Regions from separate parts of the Vibrio eleionomae genome, predicted to be linked through region 1. Evidence: riboswitches for the same ligand, from Rfam matches in the RefSeq annotation. Region 1 holds a riboswitch; the other holds the start of a gene.

Region 1 (5,684 bases):
TGCCATAATTTTAAGCCTTAGCAGTAATGCTAGGGCTTTTTATTTTGAGCTTAAAAAGCCTGTGTTTTTTTGTTTCTAGATTTTTGCCCCAGTCAAATATAGAGAGTAGGATTTTCAACTAAGTGGATCCTTAGACCATTAAATTACGGCTCTATAAGAATACTGGGTTTCTTTTATCGTTCGGCTCGATAGATATTATTACCCCTTAGTATGTAACTTGAGCCACTGTGAGACAGAGATTATTTTGTTATAGTTTTCGTTCTTTTTGATTTGGTTTTGAAAGACAAATCTGATCATGCTGAACTTTACTGTCTTATCTACCCGTTATAGCAATTCTACTTTTATTCGGATATAAGTGACTCCTGTAACTTTTTTATTTATCTATTCTTTCAGGTAGGATTAGTGGTAAATGAAAGTGATGATTTTTGTACTTATTTCTTAGCATTGGCGATTTTTTGTTTACAATAGTAAGCAAATATTACTATGTGGATTTCGATATGACTCAAATATCTATTTTGCTGTTTATTGCTATAGGCGGAGCATTTGGCGCTTGCTCTCGTTATTTAATTTCTGAGTGGACCGTTACCATGTTTGGACGAGCATTTCCTTACGGTACTCTATCTGTCAACATTATTGGTTCTTTTATCATGGGAATCTTAATGGCATGTTTTCAGAACGAATGGTTAGCTCCATACCCATGGCGTCAGGTAGTTGGTCTTGGTTTCTTAGGAGCGTTAACTACATTTTCAACGTTCTCTATGGATAACGTCTTGATGATTGAGCAGGGTGCATTCATTAAACTAGGTTTCAATGTGTTGTTGAATGTTCTATTCAGTATCTCAGCGGCTTATGTTGGCTATCAGTGGTTACTGCGTTCTTAAGTTTATTTTAAATAAAATGTTAAATTGAAGGCCTTCTCTCATTTTTGTTGTTCAATGAGAGAAGGCCTTTGTGTATTTAATTCGCTTGCATATAATAAAATTCACTTGTCGGAGTGCCATATGGCTGAGACCGTTAGTTCGGGATCCGTTGAACCTGATCAGGCTAGAACCTGCGAAGGGAACAAGAGAAGACACATCTCAGAAATGCTCTATTACTATTTCTGTCTTATCTTTGATCAATTTAACTGATCGCTCTTGTTGCATATATCCGTCAAGCATTATCCATCTAACTCATTGAGGAAAATGCTATGTCGAGTCGAAAGCAAAGCCGTTTACACGCTAAACAATTTATTCAATCACTATCTAATGAGCCGTTACCTAACTCAGAAAAGTCCTATTTGTTCGGTGGTAACCCCACGATAAAAGTCCCTTTTCGTAAAATATCCTTAAGTAAGACATTACTCGGTGGGAGCAAAGATAACCCTGAGTATCGTGATAATGCCCCTATCTATGTTTATGATACCTCTGGCCCTTATACTGACCCTAATGTAACCATTGATATTTTGTCAGGATTAGAGAGTGTGCGAAGTCAGTGGATAGAACAACGAGATGATACCGAAATATTAGCCAATTCTAAGTCCACCTATACATTAGAACGTTTGGAAGATCGTACACTTAATGACAGCCGCTTCCCTAACCAAACTATAATTCGACGCGCTAAACATTCACACTGTGTTACTCAACTTCATTATGCTCGAAAAGGCATTATTACTCCTGAAATGGAATTTATTGCCATCCGTGAAAATCAACGCTTAGATAATTTGGTTGACCCTCAATTGAGTAAACAACATCCAGGTCAACGCTTTTCTGCTAATACTCCTTCTTATATTACTCCGGAATTTGTTCGCCAAGAGGTCGCTGAAGGACGAGCTATTATTCCCAATAACATCAATCATCCTGAATCCGAACCAATGATAATCGGGCGTAACTTTTTAGTTAAGGTTAACGCTAATATTGGTAATTCCTCAGTGTCATCTTCTATTGAGGAAGAAGTAGAAAAATTAGTGTGGGCGACTCGTTGGGGAGCTGACACTATTATGGATTTATCTACTGGTCGACATATCCATGAAACACGCGAGTGGATTTTACGTAATAGTCCAGTTCCTATTGGCACTGTTCCTATGTATCAGGCTCTAGAAAAGGTAAATGGTATTGCTGAGGATCTGACTTGGGAAGTGATGCGAGACACTTTGATTGAGCAAGCAGAGCAGGGGGTTGATTACTTTACCATTCATTGTGGCGTGTTACTGAGATACGTACCTATGACAGCAAATCGAGTGACTGGAATTGTTTCTCGAGGTGGTTCTATTATCGCTAAATGGTGTTTAGCGCATCACCAAGAAAATTTTCTATACACCCATTTTGAAGAGATTTGCCAAATTTGCGCTGAGTATGACGTTGCTCTTTCTTTAGGTGATGGATTACGCCCTGGCTCGATTGCTGATGCTAATGATGAAGCTCAATTTTCAGAGTTACATACACTAGGTCAGCTAACAAAAATTGCTTGGGAACATGATGTCCAAGTCATGATTGAAGGCCCTGGTCATGTGCCTATGCATATGATTAAAGAGAACATGGATGAGCAGATGGAGCATTGCCATGAAGCTCCATTTTATACTTTAGGCCCTTTAACTACTGATATTGCACCTGGGTATGACCATATTACTTCTGGGATCGGCGCGGCTATGATCGGATGGTTTGGTTGTGCGATGCTTTGTTATGTCACTCCTAAAGAACACTTAGGGTTACCTAATAAAGAGGACGTAAAAACAGGTCTTATTACTTATAAATTGGCTGCCCATGCTGCGGATTTAGCGAAAGGGCATCCAGGAGCGCAGGTTAGAGATAACGCATTATCTCAGGCTCGTTTTGAATTTCGCTGGGAAGACCAGTTTAATTTATCTCTAGATCCTGATACCGCTAGAAAACTTCACGATGAAACCCTACCACAAGAGTCTGGGAAAATTGCTCATTTCTGTTCGATGTGTGGTCCTAAATTTTGTTCGATGAAAATTTCCCAAGAAGTTCGCCAGTATGCAGCTAGCCAATCTCATTCGGTATCAAGTAATCGGATAGATGTGGCTGATGTTACTGGAGGCATGGAAATGATGTCGCAACGATTTATTGATTCAGGTTCTCAGCTCTATCTTGAATCTGATTTAAAGGAGGGAAGGTCATAATGAACATTGATCTTCCTGAGCAGTTGGCTGTTGATGGCCTCGATACTCATATGGTAATGCAACAATTAGAAAAAAATGTGGAGTTTCTGCAGACACTTGGACTTTGTGAACCATCCATAGATATTGAGTATAGAGTTATATCTGGAGACATTATTTCAATCTCTTTCGATGATAAAAACCAAATCCATATTTTGCCAAGTAGGATAAGTAAGAGAGAGAAACAATATGACGTGTCGGGGTCTCTCTTATATCTGTACTATTCTACCGACATTCGTCGTTTAGTATCGGGTGACGCTGCTTATTCGCTGAGCCCATCGTTTTTGCTCAGATCTATCTTTGTTTCTCCGGAAGCTTCTGGATTAGACGCATGGTTTTTAGAAAATAGCACCGAAGGTATAGGAGCCCAATTTTCTAATTTGCCTATCAATATCCGTTATCATTTCTGTTGGCTGCTTACGTTACTCTGTCTGGAATTCACGCTCGAAGATAGTTTGTCATTAGCGCGGGTATTAGGACATGTTTCACGTGAAACATCTTGGCCAGTGAAGAAAGATGATTTTCCTGTACCTGTTGATCTCTGCTTTGCTAAAGAAGGGCAATTCAAAATAAGTTCTATCAGCTCTGATACGTTCTTTCCGGAGATATCCAAAGAGATTGGTTTGTACCCTGTTGTTGATAATACCAAATGGCTGAAAAAGCTTTTGGACTATGGTGTCAAAACGATTCAACTTAGGATTAAGGATAATAGGTCTGAAAGTTTGGAATCAGAAATTATCTCCGCAATATCCCTAGGGAAAGAGTACCAAGCTAATGTCTATATAAACGATCACTGGGAGTTGGCAATAAAGCATCAGGCATTTGGTGTCCATTTAGGTCAGGATGATATTAGTCAGCAAAATATTGATTGCTTAACTAAAGCCAATATTAGGCTTGGAATATCAACTCATGGATATTTTGAAATACTGCGAGCCATCAGATGTAGGCCAAGCTATATCGCGTTAGGGCATGTATTCGCGACAACAACGAAAAGTATGCCATCAAAACCACAGGGGCTGCATAAGCTTGCCGCTTATCTAAGTTTTATTGATTCATCGTCAGTTCGTTCGTTTGGAAGATTACCGACTGTAGCGATAGGTGGTATTCATTTAGATAATGCTCTGGACGTTTATAAAACAGGTGTGGATGGTGTCGCTGTTGTGAGGGCTGCCCATTTCAATCACCAGCAGCTTGAATCGATCGTGACTAAATTCCATGTTTTGGAGAAGAGAGGTAAAGCCAATGTCTTCTCTTACTGATGAACAATTTATTCGCTATAGCAAACATATTTGCTTGCATGAGTGGGGGGAAAAGTCCCAAATTCGTTTACTTGATAGTTCCGTTTTAGTAATCGGGTGTGGTGGTCTAGGTAATCATGTCGCGATCAGTTTAGCGGCGTCTGGCATTGGTCGTTTAGTGTTAGTGGATGATGATCAAGTAGAGCTCAATAATTTACCTAGGCAAATTTCTTTTAACATGGCTCAAGTCGGTGTTGCTAAGGTCGATGCACTTAAAGCAACTATAGAGATCCAAAACGCGGATTGCCGTGTTCGATGTATCAAACGTAGGATGACCGATGAGCAACTAATGTTAGAAGTCACGTTGGCTGATATTGTCATCGATTGTAGTGACAATATGCCGACACGTCAGCAAATTAATCAGTGTTGCTATCGTTGCAAAGTTCCCCTCATTTCGGGAGCAGTAACAGGATGGAAAGGGCAATTCTCTATTTGGGACTACGCACCAAAACAAGCTTGTTACTCCTGCCTATTCCCTGAATCACCTCAAGTTCACACCGCAACTAAAAACTGTGCTGATTTAGGAGTTGTTGCGCCTGTTGTTGGCATCATTGGCTATTACCAAAGCCTAGCTTGTCTTCAGTTACTTACCCATCAGAAAATCAGTTTTTCGACAAATAGGCTATATCGCTTAGATGGCAAGCGAGGAGATTGGAGTGAGTATTCGATTGTTGCTGATCCTCAATGTGCTGTCTGCAGAGAACAAAGAGTCACTGAAGAGGATACTCATATCCGTTTTAAACTAGATAGGCTATCGGGAGGGAAGGAAGATGATTGAAATAGTAATGAATGGAAATCGTTATACCATCGATATTAATTCGACCGTTTTGGATTTGGTGCAGAAACTTGAAATTGAATCACTCTCTATTGCGTTGGCAATTAATTATCAGGTAATACCGAATTCATTATGGTCGAGCGTGACTTTGGAACAAGGTGATTCGGTAACAACATTTAGTGCAGTAGTTGGAGGGTAAACGATGCTTAAAATCGCTGATAAAGTATTTTCTTCGCGTCTTTTTACCGGAACAGGAAAATTTGCTACAACCGAATTGATGTCTGAATCGATTAAGGCGAGTCAATCAGAATTAGTCACCGTCGCACTAAAGAGAGTCGACCCTCAACTAGGTGATAGTGGTAGTCGAAATTTATATCAAACCCTCAAAACATTAGGTGTTAATTTGCTACCAAACACTTCTGGTGCTCGTAGTGCAGAAGAAGCCATTTTTGCG
Region 2 (5,684 bases), on a different contig from region 1:
CGTGTGGCCAACAATATAACTGGCTTTCTCCGACAGCAAAAATTCTATGGCGTTGACCACTTCTTCACTGTGAGCAAAGCGCTCAATTGGCACCACATTCGAGACTTCTTGGCGAATATTAGGGTGGTTGGTTTGCTTCTCTTCCCAGCGCGGGGTCCAAGTTACTCCGGGAGCCACACCGTTAATGCGAATCCCATCTTTAATATTTTCTAGCGCCAGTGAGCGAGTTAAACCTTCCATCGCATGCTTAGCTGCACTATACATTGATGCGCCTGGAGTTGGTCTTAAGCCATTCACAGAGCTGATATTGACGATCGCCGCGCCCTTTTTCATCAGTTTAATTTCGTGTTTTAAGCACAATGCTTGAGCCCAAAAATCAATATTAAGCGTATCTTTTAATAATGAGTTTTCCACCTGATGAAAACGTCCACTAGACGCTATCTGTGGTGATGCATTATTTACTGCGGCATGAAGTTCGCCATAGGTCTCACTCACGTAGGTAAATAACTGTTCAATGTCACTATCAATAGATATATCGCTGATTTTATGATCGACATTAGCTAGATCTGGATACAGATCAAGCGCCTCGTTCCAACTGGATTTTGAGCGTGAGCAAGTCACCACCTTATAGCCTTCAGCCGCTAAACGGCGTACCGTTTCAAGCCCAATGCCACGTGAACCACCAGTAACCAATGCTATTTTCAATTTGGACTCCTTTCCTATTAATATAATGATTATTCAATCAGTTAAATCTGCTTTAGTCTTTATCCAATCTAGCACGTAAAATGGGCGATGACTGTATAAATCTGATCAGATTCTAATATCCGACTTCACATCTTAACGCGATGACCAAAATGCAACTATTTGCTTACCACTTTTATCCCGACATTAATCTATAAGCCTTTGTTATAAAAATTGTAAGTAGCCATTACCTTCACTATAGTTAGTCTGGACATAACAGATGTTCTCAGCTTGAATAACCCGACCCATTACAAGATGCACAACAAGGCTCTTAACGGTGTTTGTGGCGATTCACAGGCAGATATTGAGAGGCTGTAACTTAGGACGATCACTCGAATGAAGAAGTGGTTTTTGGTAGCAATCGTATTGATAGCTGCTGGGTTAAGTTTTTGGCCCACAACAGAGAAAAGTACCGCAAAACAGGCCATTAGCATATCTGGGCCATTTGAGTTTCATAGCCGTGAACTTTCAACCAATGGCTACGTATTCAGCCGTTTACAAATCGTTGAATCATTGGTTGCTGTCGATGAAAAGGCCAATCCTGAACCTTTGCTAGCGAAAAGCTGGATGCAAAGTAAAGATGGGTTAACTTGGTCTTTTATGTTGAGACGCAAAGTCACCTTTCATAATGGCACCGAACTGACTCCACATATCGTCGTCAATGATCTTAAGCGCGCGCAGCAACATTCTGGCGTACTTCAACAAGTCCCAATCACCAACATCACCCACGATGATGAGCAGGTGATCATTCGCTTATCACGGCTGTATCGTCCATTACTGTTTGTATTAGCGCACTATTCAACGGCAATTCTTGCACCTGAATCTTTTGATGATAATGGTAACATTACCCAGATAATTGGCACGGGTCCTTACGAGATAACAAACTTGCAGATGCCTAATATTGTTAAGGCTACCGCTTACACCACTTACTGGGGTAAACCTGCGAATATCCCGCAACTCAATTATCTCTCAGGTCATCGCCCTGAAAGTCGTGCTTTACTTGCACAAAGTGGCCAAGCTGATATCGCGTATTCCATTGACCCTGCCAGTATGGAGGCTCTAAAAAACAGTAAAAACCTCCATATGAAAGTGGCGGCTATGCCTCGTACAGTGATGTTAAAACTCAACAACGCCCATCCTTATCTCAATAATGTTAAGGTACGCCACGCACTAAGTTTAGCCATTGACCGACATGAAATAGCCAATAAAGAATTAGGTTTACCGGGCTCGGAAGCTTATCAACTTTTTTCTCCTGCATTAGGCGCATGGCATATCGATGGATTAGAGAACCGACACCGCAATTTAGCAGAGGCTCGCAAACTATTAGCCGACGCTGGATGGCAATTAAATTCGCAAGGCGTACTACAACGAGATGGAAAAACTTTCACTCTCAATTTAGTAACCTACGCAGATAGGCCGGAACTTCCGCTGATTGCCACCGCAATTCAAAACCAATTGAAACAAGTCGGTGTTGTTCTCAAAGTCCAGATTATCGATGCGCAAGTCATTCCAGCGAAACAGAATGATGGCACTCTAGACATGGCATTAATTGCTCGTAATTACGGCATGTTATCCGATCCTCTGCCGATATTACTTAACGACTTTGCCGAGCACACTAATTCTGCATGGGGACCGATGAATTGGTCTTCACCTAAATTGCTGGCTCTATTAAATACACTCACCAGTGAAACGGATAAATTTCAGTACCAGCGGAATGCTCAACTTGCTGCACACTTGTTAGTGAATGAAATGCCGCTTATACCGATTACGTATTACCACCAGATCATCGCAGTAAATAAGAGTTTGCAACACTTTAGGTTTGACCCATTCGAACTTAACTATCGTGTTGCAGAGCTCACCTTAAAATCTCATTAGCACACACATAATACGTAATTATCGATTGCTTAAATAAATGAAGTTGCTAGGATACTTGGTGATAGTCGGGGTGCCTTTAGGCTGAGATCGCAATGCGAGACCCGTTGAACCTGATTCAGTTAATACTGGCGTAGGGAACTATGACTGCGGTAACTCGTATTGGTACCCAAATGATAAGAGTTACTCTCAATCACAAAACCTCTCCTTTGCATAGTTAGTGGTTTTGTTTGTTCCTGATGTCGTGTATTAGGAGCAAACCATGAAACCTAAAACAGACATTTCTTTTATTCCAAATATCCTGACCATAGCAGGCTCAGACAGCAGCGGCGGCGCGGGAATTCAAGCCGATATAAAAAGTATTTCCGCCAATGGTGGATATGCATGCAGCATAATTACCGCTTTAACAGCGCAGAACACGCAAGGTGTGCTGGATATCCTACCTGTGCCGGAAACGCATATTGAACATCAATTAGACGCCGTCTTCCAAGACATCCACATCGATGCCGTCAAAATTGGCATGTTGCCTAACGAGGCAAGTATCGCCATCGTCGCGCAAAAGCTGCGTCAGTATCAAGTCACCAACGTTGTTCTGGACGCCGTTATGGTGGCAACAAGTGGTGACGAATTACTCGCATCTACCGCAGTAAGCACCTTAATAAGAGAACTCTTCCCTCTTGCCACGGTCATCACGCCTAACTGGCATGAAGCTGCGGTCATATCCAAGCAACCGGAACCTAAAACTGACCAGCAATTCGCGGAGTTTTGTCAGAATTTAAGAACACTAGATACCCCGATTTTACTCAAAGGAGGCCACAGTTTTTCTCAACATGATGCCTGTGATGTTCTACTAAATAAGGAGAGTCAGTTTACCTTTCACGGACAACGAATCGATACCAACAATACTCATGGTACGGGATGTACACTCTCCTCGGCGATAGCAACCCACCTAGGACATAAAGAACATTTAGTGAATGCGATTTCACTCAGTAAACACTATATTACTCAGTCATTAAATTATGCTGACCGTCTCTCTGTCGGGCATGGACACGGGCCGGTGAACCACATGTATTTGCATCCTAGCCAACGCTCTATAATGTTCCCCACCAAAAAGCAGAGTCGCGTTACCAAGCCGCGTCATGAGGTACAACTATGATGACTCATGACATTATTACGGCTCTGCACAAAGTACGACAAATACAACCATTAGTGATCAATATGACCAACGATGTGGTGACCAACTACTGTGCGAATGCATTACTCGCTGTCGGCGCCTCCCCTATCATGGCGAACTCACGACACGAAATGGCTGAGTTGATCAGCATGGCCGGCGCGTTAGTGGTCAATATCGGCACACTCAACGAAACGCGCGTCAATCAAATGCATTATGCCATCGAATGTGCCAATCATGCGGGCATCCCTGTGGTACTTGATCCCGTGGGATGCGGAGCGACGAAATATCGAACTCAGGTTAGCCAAACCTTTTGCACGCTTGCTGAAAATCTCATTATTCGCGCGAATGCCTCTGAAATTAAAGCGTTAAGTGGCATGAAAGGGAACACTAAAGGAGTCGATAGCACGGCAGAGTCCACTGACGTCATTGATGCGGGTTATCAACTTTTAAGGCCTGGGGTTTCAGGGATTGTGATTTCCGGCGCCACCGATGTCATTATTAGCCCAACTCAACAGGTTCACCTCTACAACGGCAGCACGCTCATGCCTTATGTAACAGGTACTGGCTGTAGTCTCAGTGCTATGGTGGGTGCATTTGCAGCCGTTGGTGAAACGTCAGGATTCGCTGCCACAGCAATTTGGGGAATCGCAGGGGAAATTACGTCACATAAGGCGCAAGGCCCTGGTAGTTTTGCCGCTTTAATGCTCGATAACGTGTACCAATTGGACAATAATCAGATAAGCAACACATTTAGAGGTGACGTTATAGCTAATAATAGTGCGATGAATCTAGTTTAGATCATCACCGCTGCACACAAAAAGTGAATCATGTGCAGCGGAATTCGTTCAATTTTTTTGATGATTACCAACGAGATTTGCCAATTTTGCATTTTGACAGTTGATTTAAAATAACAAACATCTCTAAAAAATTTGAATGAAGGACACTCCATGATCGAAAAAAGGGCGGCGCAAGAACGAGGGCATGTCGATTTAGGCTGGCTTAATAGTTATCACACCTTTTCCTTTGGCCAATATTACGATCCTCATCATATGGGATTTTCTGCTTTACGCGTGATTAATGATGATACTGTGCAACCTGATCAAGGTTTTCAAACCCACGGTCACCGCAACATGGAAATCATTAGTTTTGTGTTAGAAGGCACTATCGCGCACAAAGACAGTGGCGGCAATATTGAAACGTTGCCACAAGGCGAATTCCAACTGATGTCCGCAGGCCAAGGGATCTACCACAGTGAATTTAATCACTCATCGACGAATCCGTTGCATTTCTTACAAATTTGGATAGAACCCAATCAAACCGACACTCGGCCTAGTTACCAACAAAAACCATTTAATGTTATTCAAGGCTTAACGCCGATTGCCACACCTGATGGACAATACGATTCGTTTACCATCAAACAAGATGCTTCACTGTTCCAATTAGTGCTTGCAGGACAAACGCAGCAGCGCTACGCAATCGCAGAGTCTCGCCGCGTATATGTGCACCTCATCTCTGGATCATTACAAATTAACGACCTGTCTCTCTTACCTGGTGATGGTGCGAAAATTTCTGATATTGACCAAATCGATCTAATTAACGAAGGTAGTGAACAAGTTATCGCTTTAATGTTCGATCTGCCCTAGCCCTCCTCCATAGTAAGTGTCAAACTCTTACTATTTTCAGCTTTGTAACCGGTTACAGAAACCGGTTACAATTTTCTTTTGATTGATCTAGAATAGTCACTATTGATCCTGAGTGAATCGTCATGTTGGTCAGGATCCGTTTATTCATTTCCAATCGAGGAATATTATGTCTACGTTAAGTTTCCCAAGTGATTTTTTATGGGGCGGAGCTGTCGCAGCGCACCAAGTTGAAGGTGGCTGGAATAAAGATGGTA

The links. Region 1 has a riboswitch for thiamine pyrophosphate ahead of thiC (phosphomethylpyrimidine synthase ThiC). Riboswitches for the same ligand answer to the same signal wherever they lie in the genome.
Region 2: another riboswitch for thiamine pyrophosphate. It lies ahead of thiD (bifunctional hydroxymethylpyrimidine kinase/phosphomethylpyrimidine kinase); the one in region 1 lies ahead of thiC (phosphomethylpyrimidine synthase ThiC).

What each region holds. Positions count from the first base shown of each region.
Region 1 covers NZ_WEKT01000005.1:50,102-55,785, reverse strand. Annotated here, with positions in the region: gene crcB (fluoride efflux transporter CrcB) at 498-881, shown strand; TPP riboswitch at 981-1,079, shown strand; partial or broken gene thiC (phosphomethylpyrimidine synthase ThiC) at 1,190-2,981, shown strand; gene thiE (thiamine phosphate synthase) at 3,121-4,416, shown strand; gene F9817_RS04520 (HesA/MoeB/ThiF family protein) at 4,400-5,233, shown strand; gene thiS (sulfur carrier protein ThiS) at 5,226-5,429, shown strand; gene F9817_RS04510 (thiazole synthase) at 5,433-5,684, shown strand, end outside.
Region 2 covers NZ_WEKT01000042.1:23,570-29,253, forward strand. Annotated here, with positions in the region: gene F9817_RS17605 (SDR family NAD(P)-dependent oxidoreductase) at 1-705, opposite strand, end outside; gene F9817_RS17610 (ABC transporter substrate-binding protein) at 1,078-2,616, shown strand; TPP riboswitch at 2,673-2,770, shown strand; gene thiD (bifunctional hydroxymethylpyrimidine kinase/phosphomethylpyrimidine kinase) at 2,876-3,769, shown strand; gene thiM (hydroxyethylthiazole kinase) at 3,766-4,584, shown strand; gene F9817_RS17625 (pirin family protein) at 4,735-5,430, shown strand; gene F9817_RS17630 (6-phospho-beta-glucosidase) at 5,597-5,684, shown strand, end outside.